Regions from separate parts of the Priestia sp. JV24 genome, predicted to be linked through region 2. Evidence: predicted binding sites of a transcription regulator. Region 2 holds the regulator's gene; each other region holds the start of a gene.
The links. The regulator Rex, encoded in region 2, represses fermentation and respiration genes when NADH is low (regulators of the CRP and FNR family bind a similar motif). The targets are predictions, from matches to a motif close to TTGTGAAATATTTCACAA.
Positions count from the first base shown of each region.

Region 1: a site for Rex is predicted at 3,176-3,193, ahead of OK414_RS13800 (DUF1641 domain-containing protein). Genes of this name have one in related genera too.
Region 3: a site for Rex is predicted at 1,403-1,420, ahead of OK414_RS26800 (AtpZ/AtpI family protein). Genes of this name have one in related genera too.

Region 1 covers NZ_JAPCIN010000016.1:255,095-260,387, forward strand. The annotation lists gene OK414_RS13780 (hypothetical protein) at 1-628, opposite strand, end outside; gene OK414_RS13785 (IDEAL domain-containing protein) at 815-1,012, opposite strand; gene OK414_RS13790 (ammonium transporter) at 1,146-2,429, opposite strand; gene OK414_RS13795 (hypothetical protein) at 2,426-2,842, opposite strand; gene OK414_RS13800 (DUF1641 domain-containing protein) at 3,272-3,724, shown strand; gene OK414_RS13805 (NAD(P)/FAD-dependent oxidoreductase) at 3,758-4,936, shown strand; gene OK414_RS13810 (AEC family transporter) at 4,982-5,293, opposite strand, start outside.
Region 2 covers NZ_JAPCIN010000005.1:4,045-9,337, forward strand. The annotation lists gene OK414_RS01070 (ABC-F family ATP-binding cassette domain-containing protein) at 1-1,086, opposite strand, end outside; gene OK414_RS01075 (redox-sensing transcriptional repressor Rex) at 1,545-2,183, shown strand; gene tatA (twin-arginine translocase TatA/TatE family subunit) at 2,237-2,422, shown strand; gene tatC (twin-arginine translocase subunit TatC) at 2,438-3,193, shown strand; gene OK414_RS01090 (YdiK family protein) at 3,219-3,446, opposite strand; gene OK414_RS01095 (CPBP family intramembrane glutamic endopeptidase) at 3,443-4,171, opposite strand; gene groES (co-chaperone GroES) at 4,471-4,755, shown strand; gene groL (chaperonin GroEL) at 4,823-5,293, shown strand, end outside.
Region 3 covers NZ_JAPCIN010000024.1:224,592-229,884, forward strand. The annotation lists gene atpB (F0F1 ATP synthase subunit A) at 1-571, opposite strand, end outside; gene OK414_RS26795 (ATP synthase subunit I) at 590-961, opposite strand; gene OK414_RS26800 (AtpZ/AtpI family protein) at 968-1,189, opposite strand; gene OK414_RS26805 (S8 family serine peptidase) at 1,487-3,679, opposite strand; gene wecB (non-hydrolyzing UDP-N-acetylglucosamine 2-epimerase) at 3,747-4,898, opposite strand; gene upp (uracil phosphoribosyltransferase) at 4,921-5,293, opposite strand, start outside.

The DNA of each region.
Region 1 (5,293 bases), on a different contig from region 2:
AAGTTAATGTTTTAACATCCTTTAATTTTAGTTCATTAAACTCCTTTTTTGTAAGATTGACGCGCTTTAGCACTTCATTAATTTTTTGATCGAAATCTTCTAAGCTTTCTAAATCTGAAGCCGTATAATGAGCATCAACTGTCCTTACATCTTTATATACTTTTTTAACTTCATTTAATTCATACTGTTCTACTTCATCAGCCGTTTTAAACGTTTCAACGCTTGAAATGGTTTTGCCATTCGTATCAGCTACAACGTAACCGTCTTCAGCTTTTATTACATATCCGACTTCTCCGTTACCTAACGCAATTAAGTCTGACTGTTGAAAAACGGCTTTCTCTTTTTCTTTTTGAAATTCCTTATCTGTCATTCCCTTAGTAACGAGAGCTTTAAGTTCTGATATGTCTTTACTGTCTTTTTGATTTGCTTCTACTTTCTCAGCTGTAACTGATGATGAAGTTTCTGTATTAGATGGAGAATGAGTGACCGTCCCGATGACAAAAATAAGACCAAACACAATCCCTATGCCATACAAAAATTTGCTTGTTTTATGAGCTCTAAATAAAATTCCTAACACAATGCAAACAATACCCGCAATCAAGCTATCTACTAATAATAGATGTCCCAACCAAACCCCTCCTCTTTAATTCTTATTTATGTTAAAAAAATCCACAAAAGAGGTCAATACAATTAATGTAAATAAAGTTTTAAATAGGAATATATTCATAATTATTACTAATTAATCCCTTTTAGTAGGTCTCAAAAATAAAACACACCACCTAAAAATAGATGGTGTGTGAAGTATAGTAAGTAATTAAGAAATTTGTTTAAGTTCTGATGAGAGTTTTAAAAACTCTTCTTTATTTTTCATCAATAGCGTGCGGTCGATTTCTTCTTTTAGCTGTGCTTTACGAAATTCTGCAATCGCCTTGTCTAAAATCATCTCAGCGAATAATGCATCAAGCACCTTTCCGTTGGATTTTTGCGGTGAATTAAGTAAATTCTTTTTCATAAGAAATCAACTCCTTGGCTTTTTTATAATATAACACAAATATTCTGACTTTTCAATCATTTAAACCAAGTATTTTAAATCTATTTTTTTCACATAAAAAGGCCGCCCTTTTGTTATAAAGCGCGGCCTTTTATTACGAATCTGAGGCTTTTTCTTTTACTTCCGCATAGTAATTTTCATATTCAATAAATTCAGGAGCTTGATGAGCTGCCATGATACCGTGGTAGCTGATATCTAAGCCCACTTCTTCTTCTTCTTCCGTAGATCGAAGCGGAACCACCAAGGAAATAACCTTTAACCCTATCCACGTCGTAACAAATCCCCAAGCGCATAGAGCGATTAATCCAAGAAGTTGAACTCCAAGTAACGTCCAGCCTCCTCCTGTAAACACACCGCCGTCTGTAGAAAACAAACCTACAGCCAACGTGCCCCATATTCCCGAAGCAGCGTGTACAGGAAAAGCTCCTACAGGATCGTCGATTTGACGTGCTTCGAGCCAGTTTGTAGCTGCCATCATTAATAAGCCAGATACAGCTCCAATAAAAATAGCAGATGGTGTGTTAACAAAAGCGCACCCGGCCGTAATGCCAACCAGTCCAGCAAGCGATCCATTTATTACAGAAGGTGCATCTGAACGGTTGTAGCGAAATAAAGTATAAAATAAAGTAGCTGCTCCGCCTGCTGCTGCTGATAACATTGTGACAATAGCAATGTGACCAATTCTAACGTCAGTGGCACTTAGCGTACTTCCTGCGTTAAACCCGAACCATCCAAACCATAATAAAAAAGCACCCACTGATGCAAGCGGCAAATTGCTGGGAAGAGAAACAGAACTAATTCCATTTTTCGTGAACTTCCCTTTTCTCGGTCCAATCATTATTGCAGCTGCTAAAGCTGAAAAACCACCAAGAGCATGGATAACCGCCGAACCGGCAAAATCAAGCATCCCTAACTTACTAATCCATCCGCCTCCCCAGATCCAGTGGCCGGCTATAGGATAGATAAATGTAGTCATCAAAATCGCATATAAAAGGTATGCACGGAAATTAATTCGTTCTGCCACTGCTCCAGAAACGATAGAAATGACCGCAATAACAAATGCACATTGAAACAACCAAAACGTTTCAAGCCCAATTGGAATGTCAAGGTGCGATAAATTACCTGATAGCGCAAAACCGCTTTTACCGACAACTCCGCCTAAATCATCTCCGTACATTAATCCAAAACCAATTAAATAGAAACAAAGCGTTCCTATTGTAATATCAGCGAATACTTTCATAATAATATTCACACTATTTTTGTAGCGGACAAAACCTGCCTCTAGCAAGGCAAAGCCGCCTTCCATTAACAAAATCATCGCCGCTGTTAACACGACCCACGTTGTATTTATCCCTAAACTTAGTTCATTAACACTCATATCCCAACGCCTCCACTGCTTTTTAATCGTTTTATTTCTTGTACAATAGCAGGCGAAAGTGTAATTTCACTTGTTTCTTCATTTTCCGCTTTTATTAATTCAAGAACTTCATGAAGTTCTCGCATTTGTGCTTTAAGGTGATCAATTTTTTTAAAGCGTTCCTTTACGTATACCATATACTCGACCGCTTGATGCTGACTTAAAGGACGCCCGGTAAAAAATTTACGAAACGGCGATAGTGATTGATACCAAGCTTCTTCAGCACGTTTCTTCTCTTCGTATTTACTAATTTTCGTTTTTATATCTTCTATTTCTTGTGCTTTAGCTTCTTTTAACTTCATTATAAATTCAATTAATTTTAATTGAGGCAATGTAATGACCACATTATGATAAAGTTCATCCACTATAACCATGTTATATCTCCTTACATAAGATGTTATATTCTGATTATATGTAGAACACTATAGTAAGTCAATGTAATTTTTTGAAAACTCTTTAAATAGTAAATGCGCCCTATCTTTTTAATACTTATAGAATATTAAGTCCGTATGTGTTGAAATATGACGTTATTTGTTTTATCGTAGGAAGAGGAATCATGTTAGTTCCCTATTTTAATTTTATTTACCTAGGCAATTATTCACTTTATTTCTTATAAACTTTTATTAAACATAGGGTTACGAGGTTCTTCACTTATTTTTTCAACGAAATGAGTTGATTTTATCTCGTATTAAAATTAAAATAGAATTATGTGCAAGATTTCACAACTTCACAATGTAGTTTGAAAGTCTAGCAGATAACTAGGAACTACATATGCAACAGTATCCAGCAAAGGAGGACTTTTCATGTCTCAATCAACTATTCAAAAATCAGCTGCAGAGGAAAATGCTGCTGTACAAACAGAAGCGGCAGTTAACAAAGGTCAAGCGGATGTGTTAGATCAATTGTTAAAGCCTGAAGTACAAGAAGCTCTTACTGTTCTTGTAGATAATTTACCAAAATTATCTGAAATGGTAACGGTGCTTACAAAAACTTACGACGTTGCGCAATCATTATTAACTGACGACGTATTAAAAGAAGATCTACTTGGTGGAGTAAAAGAATTTATCGAGCCGGTAGAAGGAACAGTAAAAGGTCTTGCAGCTACTGCAATCGAAGCAAACGATCGTGCAGAAGCAAATGCTTCTAATTCAATCGGTTTATTCGGTTTATTACGCATGCTTAAAGATCCACAAGCTCAAAAACTATTCCGCTTTGCACAAGCGTATTTAGACATTACAAACGAAAAACAAAAATAATTTTCATTAAAAAGTGTGGACGGAGGATCGACTATGTCAAAACATATTTTAATTTTAGGCGGCGGTTACGGTGGTTTATTAACTGCAATGACAGCTCGCCAACACCTAAGTGCGGATGAAGCAAAAATTACAGTAGTGAACCGTTTTGCTACTCACCAAATCATTACAGAATTACACCGTCTAGCTGTAGGCGGCGTTTCTGAACAAGCGGTAGCTTTACCACTTGATAAATTACTTAAAAACTACAACGTTGATTTAAAAATTGCAACGGTAAAAGAAATCTCACCAGATCAACGTGAAGTATCTCTTGAAGATGGTACAAAATTAAGCTACGACTACCTTGTTACAGCTTTAGGTAGTGAAACTGCTTACTTCGGTATCCCTGGTTTAGAAGAGCACAGCTTCGTTCTTAAATCAGTAAATGATGCAAACCGTTTACGTGCACACGTAGAAGCTTGTATCGCTGAATACAGCAAAACAAAAAATAAAGCTGACGGTACAATCGTAGTTGGCGGCGGCGGATTAACAGGTATCGAACTTGTTGGTGAATACGCTGACTTAATGCCAAGCCTATGTCTAAAACACGGTGTTGATCCAAAAGAAATTTCTCTATACTGTGTAGAAGCAGCTCCTACAGTTCTTCCAGGCTTCCCTGCTGAATTAGTAGAGCGCGCTCAATCAAGCTTAACAAAACGTGGCGTTACATTTGTTACTGGTACACCTGTAACAAAAATGGATGCTACAACTGTTGAACTTAAAGACGGCAGCAAAATTGAAACAAAAACAATGGTATGGACTGGCGGAGTTCAAGGTAATTCTGTAGTTGCTAACTCAGGTATCGAAGTAAACCGCGGTCGTGCACTTGTAAATGAATTCTTACAATCTACATCTCATAAAGATGTATTCCTTGCTGGTGACTCAGCGGTTGTAATGGGTCCAGAAGGTCGCCCTTACCCACCTACTGCTCAATTAGCTTGGCAAATGGGTGAAGTTGTAGGCGTGAACTTAGCAGTAGCTATTCGCGGCGGAGCAATGGAATCATTCGTTCCTGTCTTCTCTGGTACACTAGGAAGTCTTGGACGCAAAGATGCAATTGGTACAATCGGCGGAAACAAAACGCAATTAAAAGGTTTACCAGCATCACTTATGAAAGAAGCAAGTAACGTTCGTTACTTATCTCATATCAAAGGATTATTTGCATTAGCTTATTAATCCGTCTTAAAACGAAAGAGGAATTCTCCTCTTTCGTTTTTTTATTTACATAAGCCAAGAAATAAGAAGCGGCAGCGTAATCAACGATAAAATAGCACTAATGACAAAAGCAGATGCGGTTTCGTTTTCCAAGCTTTCAAACCGCAAAGCAATCATCGCAGCTACAGCAGACCCAGGAAAAGCTACCAGCAAAATAGCTTTTGTCACTTCATCTGAAGATAATCCTATCCATACTGCAATTCCGAGCATAACGATGGGTTGAACCGCTACTTTTAAGACGGCGATCCCAAGCGCACCTTTACTGAAGTTAATTTTTCCAATTCCAATCGTTACTCCTACCGCAAACAAAGCTGCTCC
Region 2 (5,293 bases):
CAATGCAAGGCTTTCACCTTTTTTAATCCGAAGGTTTGCCTCTTGGACGACGTATTTGTGTTCATCATATCCGATAGACACGTTTTCGAGATTTAAGACTTCATTTCCGCTTTGACGCTCAATTTCAAACGAAAAACTAGCTGATTTTTCGCCTTCGTTAGGTCGATTTATTAACTCTATTCGATCGAGCTGTTTCCGTCTGCTTTGCGCACGTTTTGTAGTCGATGCGCGGGCGATATTTCGCTGAATAAAATCATTCAGTTTTGCGACTTCATCTTGCTGCTTTTCGTACTGACGCAACTCTTTTTCATATCGCTCTGCTTTTTGTACAAGGTATTTAGAGTAGTTGCCCGTGTACTTGACCGTTGTTTTTTTTGTGACTTCATACACTTGATTTACGACTTTATCAAGGAAGTAACGATCGTGTGAAACAATTAAAATAGCTCCTTCATACCCTTGCAGAAACTGTTCCAGCCATGCTAAAGTTTCAATATCTAAGTGGTTGGTAGGCTCATCCAGAATAAGCAAGTCTGGCTTTGTTAAAAGCAGTTTTGCAAGAGCCAAGCGCGTTTTTTGTCCACCGCTCAAGGAAGAAATAGGGGTGCTATAGTCAAAGTTTGAAAAACGGAAACCGTGAAGAATAGATCGTGTATCCGCTTCATATTGATAGCCGCCTAAATCTTTGAACGTTACTTGAAGCTGATCGTACTCTTTGGTTAGTTTTTCGTATTGAACTGAATCATTAAAAATGTCTGGATCGCCCATCTTCGTTTCAAGCGTACGTAATTCTTTTTCCATCTTCTTTAATGGAGCAAAGACCGTCATCATTTCTTCCCATATGGAGAGTGTTGACTCAAGAACTGTATCTTGTCCCATATAATCAATGGAAACACCTTTAGGTTTAATAATTTCTCCGCTGTCATAAGAAAGCTGCTCAGCAATAATTTTTAATAAAGTTGATTTACCAGCACCGTTTCGTCCCACTAGGGCAATGCGGTCTTTTGATTGTACTTCTAACTTTATATTCGATAAAATGGGTTCTGCCCCATAGTATTTTGTAATACCGTTCAATTGTAGAATAATCATTTTTTCACCTCTAGTAGTATATCCATAGTGTATTTTAACATATTTTCAACTACAAGTTCTTCCTACAAGCGTTTGTAATTTGTAGAGGGACAAGGACAAATGATGAAGCGAATGTTTTGATTCATGAAATAAAATGATTTTACCTGCACATTTTATACAGGATACTATGTTAAAATAAGAGATAAGTGCATCTCTGAACTTATATATGATGGATGTAGAAAACCCGTCATGACTAACAAACGGATCCTTTGAAGGGCTAATTGCTTCGTTCTAACTACCGACTTTAAGTAGTGCTGGATAGCCAAAAGGAGTCGGGGTATGAAGCGGAGTATATATAAAACAAGAGAAAAGAGAGAGAATTGGAAGCGCTACCTCGGAGCGGTTGAGGCTTTGTGAAAGGTAATGCAATATGACTTGAAAATGTTAGTAATGACATACATGAACTGAGGGGGTACAACGTGAACACTGAACAATTAAAAATACCACAAGCAACGGCTAAACGATTGCCGCTTTATTATCGTTTTTTAAAAAACTTGCATGCTTCTGGTAAACAGCGTGTTTCGTCAGCGGAGTTAAGTGAGGCAGTGAAAGTTGATTCTGCTACTATTCGTCGGGATTTTTCTTACTTTGGAGCATTAGGGAAAAAGGGATACGGCTACAATGTAAATTATTTACTTACATTTTTCCGTAAAACGTTAGACCAAGATGAAGTAACGAAAGTAGCACTGATTGGCGTAGGGAATCTGGGAACGGCCTTTTTAAATTATAATTTTATTAAAAATAATAACACCAAAATTGAGTGCGCTTTTGATGTGATAGAAGATAAAGTCGGTACAAAAGTAGGCGACGTGCCGGTTTATCACCTTGACCAATTGGAAGATTATATGAGTGATGATATCTCAGTGGCGATTTTAACCGTTCCTGCCACTGTGGCTCAGCAAATTACCGATCGTTTAGTGAATTGCGGAATTAAAGGGATTTTAAACTTCACTCCTGCACGCTTAAACGTACCGGATGAGATTCGACTGCATCATATTGATCTGGCTGTAGAATTACAGTCGCTTGTCTACTTTTTGAAAAATTATCCTGTTGAATAAGATGGACTGTGTTACGATTTCCTTAAGTCTAAATTAATAAGGAGAGTGGGAATATGGGGATTGGAGCAGGTAGTTGGATTATTATTGCGATTGTAGCACTGCTTATTTTTGGACCGAAACGGTTACCGGAGCTAGGAAGATCAGTCGGGCAAACGCTTAGAGAGTTTAAGCATGCCGCTAGCGGTGCATCAGAAGATCGTGAAAAAGATAAACAGCGTCAAGTAGATGACAAAGAGTAAAAGGGTGATCATAGTATGACCGAACAAGAAATGTCAATATATGATCATATAGGAGAGCTGCGAAAACGCATTTTAATTGTTTTATTTTTCTTTGTCATTGCCACAATTGGCGGCTTTTTTATAGCGGATAAGGTTATTGTCTATTTACAGCATGCTGATGAGGCAAAAAATTTAACGATGAATGCATTTAGGCTAACAGATCCAGTTAAGATTTATATGCAGTTTGCTGTTATTATCGGCTGTGTACTTGCAGCTCCTGTTGCACTGTATCAACTTTGGGCATTTGTTAGTCCTGGTTTATATGAAAAAGAGCGTAAGGTAACGCTTGGATATATTCCTGTTTCCATTTTTCTCTTTATCGGCGGTGTCTCTTTTTCTTATTTTGTGTTGTTTCCATTTGTCGTCGATTTTATGACGCGGGTTTCCGATGAGCTGAATGTAAACCAAGTGATTGGCATTAATGAATACTTTTCTTTTTTAATGCAGCTCACACTGCCTTTTGGCCTGTTGTTTCAGCTTCCTGTCGTCGTCATGTTTTTGACGCGATTAGGAATTATAACGCCTATGTTTTTATCTCAAATTCGAAAGTATGCCTATTTCGTACTGCTAGTTATTGCCGCACTGATTACACCACCGGAATTGCTCTCGCACATGATGGTGACAGTGCCGCTCTTAATTTTGTATGAAATCAGCATCATTATTTCCCGCATTTCGTATCGCAAAGTGTTAAAGGCAAGGGCAGAGCAAGAAAGAGAAGATGTTAGTATGTAAAAAAACCACTGAAACAGTGGTTTTTTTATTTAGATGAATCATCTTGATTTTTATATTGCTGCTGCAACTTTTTAATTTTATAGTGCAAGATAAAAATGCGAACCGCAAATCTGAAATCGAATGCGGCTACGAGTGCAAATAAGATCGTAGGGAAGTTCCACACGGTTTCCTGAGCATTTTGAATAGCCAGGTAGGTGAATAAAATCCCCATAATAATATAAATAAACCCTCGTGTTAAAGGGATATTCTTCATAAAAACATGCCTCCAAAAATAAACTGCATTTGTTCTGCTTGCTTTTGCATTTCTATAATTTTATCTGCAAAAATAGTTTGAGATAAAATAACGATTGTATTCATCAACACGTGAGCAATAATGGGTACAATAATTAGTTTTGTTCTTGCATAAAGGAATGCAAATACAAATCCCATGGCTGTATACACGAGCAAATGTTTAAAATCCCAGTGTACGGCAGCGAAAATAAGGGAACTAATAAATGCAGAGATAAAAAAATTATATCGTTTGTGAAGAGAACCGAAAATAATCTTTCGAAAAATAATCTCTTCTAGAATTGGTCCAATAACAGACGTAACGACAATAAGGAACGGCGTTGCTTTAACAAGATTAACAATGTTTTGTGTATTTTCAGATACTTGGGTAATGCCAAGAGCGTGCTCAATCATCCCTGCTACAGCTTGACCAGCCATAGCCAGGAACACCCCAAGGACTGACCAGACCACAGTTACCGTTGTTCCCGCATGTTCTATACGCATGGACATGTCACGGCGCAGCAGCAGTAAGACAATAAGTAAACCAAGGATAAAGCTAATGATGGTCCAATAAGTCAAAAGCATGACAGTCGCTGTTCGAACTGGATATTGATCAAATATTCCTGTTAATTTTAACAGCGGTATACCAACAACTCCTGAAAACTGCATAAGGATGTAGGTGAGGATAACATACCAATAACGTTTTTCCAATCTTCTATACTCCTTTAAAAGGTTTTTATGTATATATGTCGAAGAAGTACTGTAAAGTCAGTAATTTCTTCTTGCTCGTATTGTAACATACATATTATTGAACAGAGAAAAGAATGCTTTATTTCTCAAAATCGTCGAAATCTAAGACTATTATATGTAGTTTTCGTAAATTTTAAATTTTTTTTGTTTAATACTTGCAAAAAAAACCCACTTTGTTTTAATATAATAATTGTGTTAGCACTCGTTGAGCTTGAGTGCTAATAAAAATGCAAACATATTATTTGAGGAGGTTGTTTCACTTGTTAAAGCCATTAGGTGATCGCGTAGTGATTGAACTTGTAAAATCTGAGGAAAAAACAGCAAGCGGTATCGTGTTACCGGACAGTGCAAAAGAAAAACCACAAGAGGGTAAAATTGTTGCTGTTGGTACAGGCCGAGTATTAGAAAGCGGTGAGCGTGTAGCTTTAGAAGTAGCTGCGGGCGATCGTATCATCTTCTCAAAATATGCGGGTACTGAAGTGAAATACGAAGGTACTGAATACTTAATTTTACGCGAAAGCGATATTTTAGCTGTAATCGGCTAATTTTAACCACAAACTTATCATACGTAAAAAATAGATTATTAAGAAAATCTTGAGGAGGTCAAAGAACATGGCAAAAGACATTAAATTTAGCGAAGAAGCACGTCGCGCAATGCTACGTGGTGTAGACACATTGGCAAATGCTGTAAAAGTAACGCTTGGACCAAAAGGTCGTAACGTTGTATTAGAAAAGAAATTCGGTTCACCGCTTATTACAAATGACGGTGTAACAATTGCAAAAGAAATCGAATTAGAAGACGCATTTGAAAATATGGGTGCTAAATTAGTAGCCGAAGTTGCTAGCAAAACAAACGACGTCGCTGGTGACGGTACAACTACTGCAACAGTTTTAGCGCAAGCAATGATCAGAGAAGGTCTTAAAAACGTAACGGCTGGTGCTAACCCAATGGGTATCCGTAAAGGTATGGAAAAAGCAGTAGCTGTAGCGGTTGAAGAACTAAAAGCAATCTCTAAACCAATTCAAGGTAAAGATTCAATTGCTCAAGTAGCGGCTATCTCAGCAGCTGACGAAGAAGTAGGT
Region 3 (5,293 bases), on a different contig from region 2:
CTGTTGTTGCTAAACCAGCTAGCAAGCTTAACAAAATTTCCCCAGCATAAATATTACCGTAAAGACGAAGGCCAAGCGTTAACGTATTGGCAAACTCCTCGATAATCTTAAGCGGGAATAAAAACGCCATTGGCTTGAAGTAATCTTTCGTGTATGCAGAAAAACCTCGCATTTTAATACCATAATAATGTGATAGTACAACTACCATAACGGCTAACGTCAGCGTAATTGCTGGATCAGCGGTTGGCGATTTCCACCATAAGTTATGGTCAATCACGATGGCAAATGGAAGACCCAACATATTTGACACAAAAATGTACATAAGTAAAGTTACACCTAGCGTCAAAAAGCGGCCACCTGTTTTCCAATCCATATTGCTATTAACGAGTCCTTTAACAAAATCTAAGACCCATTCAATAAAGTTTTGTGCACCGCTTGGCTTCATAGCAAGAGTACGAGTACATAAAACTGCAATTAAGAATACAATAACAGAAGCTACGGTAACCATAAGCAAGTTACTTTGACTAAAAGTAAGGCCTAGAAACTCTATAGTTGGTGATTCATGACCCAACTGTGTTCACCTCTCTTTCTATCTTCTACGCATATTTTGAACAACTAAATCTATGATAATGACAACGTAATACGTCATTAATCCCACAACTACACTAATAATATGAAAGGTTTTTGGATAAGAGATGGTAATCACAACTGCGAGAGCAGCTGTTGCAAATCTTACAACAGTCCCAATTGAACGGGGCTTTTTCCCCTCATCCAACGCCTGTCCAAACTGCTCAAACTTTCTTACTAAGTTCCACAAATTATACAAACTCAGGGCGGTTCCTAAAATTAAACCTGCAAAAACAGCCTTATAACTTGTAAATCCCCAGCCGAGAACGTATAATGCTAACAAATACAATATGTATGAACGAAGTCTTGGAAAAACGTGCTGCAAATCCTGCATGAATTATTAATCTCCTGAAAAAAAATGGTGGACTGTCCGCAGCATCATAAAAACACCTGCTGCTAGCCCTGAAAGAAGGCCTAAAATCAAAAATAGTGGTTCGGTGTCAAGCCATTGATCAGCCCATCTTCCAGAGAATAAGCCAATTAAGACTGAACCTGCTAACTGTGATAGAATGATTGACACTAATGCCATCGCTTGCAAAGGATGACGGTTGCGATCTTTCATAAGCTCATACCCCTTTTGCAAAATTTTCTTTTTTCCGAATTCTCTATCGTTTTTATAGCTCAATATATGATAGAAAGGCAAAAAAAATTGCTAAAAAAGGTAAAAACAGCTAATAAAATACGCAGAAATATCAACGGTTTTCACAGGTTGAAAACCTTATCATTTATATTCCCTGTAAGCATACAATAGCGTATATTTAATGTCAATGTGTTTAAGCTAAAAACTTCACAATCTCTTCTTATTGTTCACATTTCTGCCACACATAAAACCTCTTCAAATGAAAACATTTAAAGAGGTTCATTCAATCGTTATTGTACTGTGTACAACCTGCTCTTGTCTATGCTTTTTCACAAATGCAAATATTTGGTAGGCCCCCGGCACAAGCGATTCATCGATCGTTATTTTCTGTTTTCTCATGCCTCTTTCTACATCAACGTCAACATCTAAATATGATATAAACTGTAAAGACTGCTTATCAAAAAGAGCAACGCCTAACTCATCTGCTCCTTCAGGCAAAAACAGTTCATAGCTATAAGTATTTTTCTCTTTTTCCGCTGCTACTTGCAATCCCATGATACGAGGATAATCTGGAATGCTAACCATGTACATATAAGGAAGCGAAAATGTTTCACGTGAATCATTTATTTCCAAATATCCGTCATATATACCTTTATTTTTAAAACGGGGCTGCACCGATAAAGTGACAGCTATTTCTTTTGTCTGATGGGGCTGCACCGTGACGGGTAATGGAACATCCCAGTTCACTCCTTCATCCCTTCTCGGAACGTTTAAGCGATACGTTTTTGCTTTATCAGACTGGTTATCAATTTTAAATGATAAGACTTTCTTTGATGAGCGCGTAAAAATACCGAAAGATAAAGAAGATGGATAAAATAAAGAGTCTGCTGTGACAGCTTTTGCTATTTGAATTCTCCCAGCTCCTTGTTCATATACGCGATACGTTTGACCATTTAGCTGCTGCATTACTTTACTTGTGTTCATCAATGAAGCTTTGACTTGTTCAGGAGACCAGTTCGGGTGAGCTTGTAAAATAAGAGCGCACGCTCCAGCTACATGGGGCGCAGCCATACTTGTTCCATGCATGCGTTCGTATCCCCCAGGAACTGTACTATTAATGAAGTAACCAGGTGCGACGACGTCCGGCTTGATTCCCCAAGTAGTCGTTACAGGTCCTCTTGAACTGAAAGATGTGAGCAAGTCTTGCACCACTTGCTTGCCAGTACGTAAGTATGGCTGTTGAGACTGAATGTATTGACTAATGGTATCACCGTTTTTTTTACTTATCCATATCACTGGAATATTTACTGACTCCTGTAGTTTACCGATTATGCTTTTTTCAGTCGGACTATATAAAATAACGGCTCTTGCTCCTGCCTGTTCAGCTTGTTTAATCTTTTTTTCAACCACATTTCCTTCTGCTTTTAGCAAAATGACGTTACCCAACGCATGCTTTTGCTCTTTGAAGTATTCTTCATTTATTACACGCAGCGTTTGATTAAACGTCCATGGACGAGACCCTTCTACTGGCGCCATCATAATTTTTTCTTTGCTAAATCCAATTGTTAGAAATTGAACTGTTGTCGGGGAAACAGAAGCGCCAACCGAAATAGCTTTTCCCGCTGTACCTGGAGAGCCCACAGTCCATAAACCTGGACCTGAATTGCCGCTGGATGTAACCGTTACAATTCCTTTTTCAACAGCTCGATCTAACGCTAAGCTTGTTGGTAAATCAGGGCCATTCACATCATTTCCTAATGATAAATTAATAATATCTACATCATCTTGAATTGCTTTTTCGATAGCTAGAATAACACTTTCAGACGTTCCAGCTCCACCAGGTCCAAGAGCTCGGTATGCGTAGATCTCCGCTTGAGGTGCTACACCTTTAATATTTCCATTTGCTGCAATAATACCAGCTACATGAGTGCCATGCAGAGTAGGCTCTCCTTGCTCCCGAGTGGTTTCCATCGGCTCATAATCTTTATCTATTACATCATACCCTCCCCTGTAGGTTTGTTTTAAATCGGGATGAGAATAATCAACACCCGTATCGATGACGCCTACTTTGATCCCTTTTCCTGTTAAGCGCCGATTATAAGTATCAAATAAGCCCCTTACCTGTTCTGAGCCAATGAAGGTTACGCTATTTTCTTCTGCAACCTGGTAGTTTTTAATAGAATGTGAACCAATAATAGAAGGATTATGAGATAGTTTTTCCAAATCCGAGATGGAGCCGTTTAATGAAAGTCCTGTAAATACCGTGTGAAATTCGCTCTTAATCTTTATATTAGGATAATTTTTTTGTAGCTGATTTTTAAATTCCGCGAATTTTTCTTTTTCAACCATGACAATTATTGATTTTTCCTGATGATTCATTTCTTGTTTTATAGAAGGAAATATCGGATTGAACGACATTTGCCCTCCCCCGCTCCCTAATATAAAGCTAATCATTAACCATTTAATCCACATAAAAAAACACCTCTCACACTATCGTGTCTCAAAGAGACACTTTTCATGTGAAAGGTGTTTAGAAATCTTACGAAAGCGGATTAAAAGCTTCCGGTCTATTTTCACGGCGGTTGAAATAGTAGCTAATAGCATCACAAATACGTTTAGAAGCTAAGCCATCTCCATAAGGATTCGATGCTTGTGACATTTGCTTATATACGTCTTCATCTATTAACAGCTCTTTTGCTAGCGTATAAATTGTTTCTTCTTCCGTTCCTGCTAGTTTGAGCGTTCCTGCTTCAATTCCTTCCGGTCGCTCTGTTGTATCACGAAGTACCAATACAGGTACGCCTAATGAAGGAGCTTCTTCTTGAACACCGCCCGAATCTGTCAAAATAATATGAGCGCGCTCAGCGAAGTTATGGAAGTCAATTACATCTAACGGTTCAATTAAATGAATGCGTGGATCATTTCCTAAGATATCGTTTGCTGTTTCTCTAACTACCGGATTCAAATGAACAGGATACACAACTTGCACATCTTCATGTTCATCCACAATACGTTTAACAGCACGGAACATGTTTTTCATTGGTTCGCCTAAATTTTCGCGTCGATGCGCCGTTAATAAAATAAGACGATCATCTCCCAATTTCGTTAACACTTCATGCTCATATGTCTCTTTTACTGTCGTTTTTAACGCATCGATAGCTGTGTTTCCAGTCACAAAGATTCGCTCTTCTTTTTTATTCTCTGCTTGCAAATTAGCTGCAGACTTATCTGTCGGAGCAAAGTGCAAATCAGCGAGAACGCCTGTAAGCTGACGGTTCATTTCTTCCGGATATGGAGAATATTTATTCCATGTGCGCAAACCTGCTTCAACATGTCCCACCTGAATTTGATTATAAAAAGCTGCTAGTCCGGCAATAAACGTCGTAGTTGTATCGCCGTGTACAAGTACGATATCCGGCTTTACTTTTTTCATTACGTCGTCCAAACCTTCTAATCCTCTGGTCGTTACGTCCATAAGAGTTTGGCGATCTTTCATAATGTTAAGGTCATAGTCAGGCTGAATGTCAAAAATGCTCAATACTTGGTCTAACATTTCACGGTGCTGAGCCGTTACCGTAACAATCGCTTCGAACTCCTCCGGTCGCTTTTTAAGCTCTAGCACTAGAGGGGCCATTTTAATTGCTTCTGGTCTTGTCCCGAATATCGTCATTACTTTAATTGGCTGCTTCATGTTCATCACCCGAATCTACAAATTATTTTGTACCGAATAAACGATCCCCTGCATCACCTAAACCTGGAACAATATATCCATGGTCATTTAATTTTTCATCTAATGCCGCAATGTAAATATCTACGTCAGGGTGTGCTTCTTTTACGATTTCCACGCCTTCAGGAGCAGCAATTAAACACATAAATTTAATGTTTTTAGCGCCTCTTTTTTTAAGAGAGTTGATTGCTTCTACAGCTGACCCTCCTGTTGCAAGCATAGGATCTACTACAATAAAGTCACGCTCTTCTACATCATTAGGCAGCTTTACATAATATTCAACAGGCTGTAATGTTTCTGGATCACGATATAAGCCAACGTGTCCAACTTTAGCAGCTGGCATTAGTTTTAAAAATCCA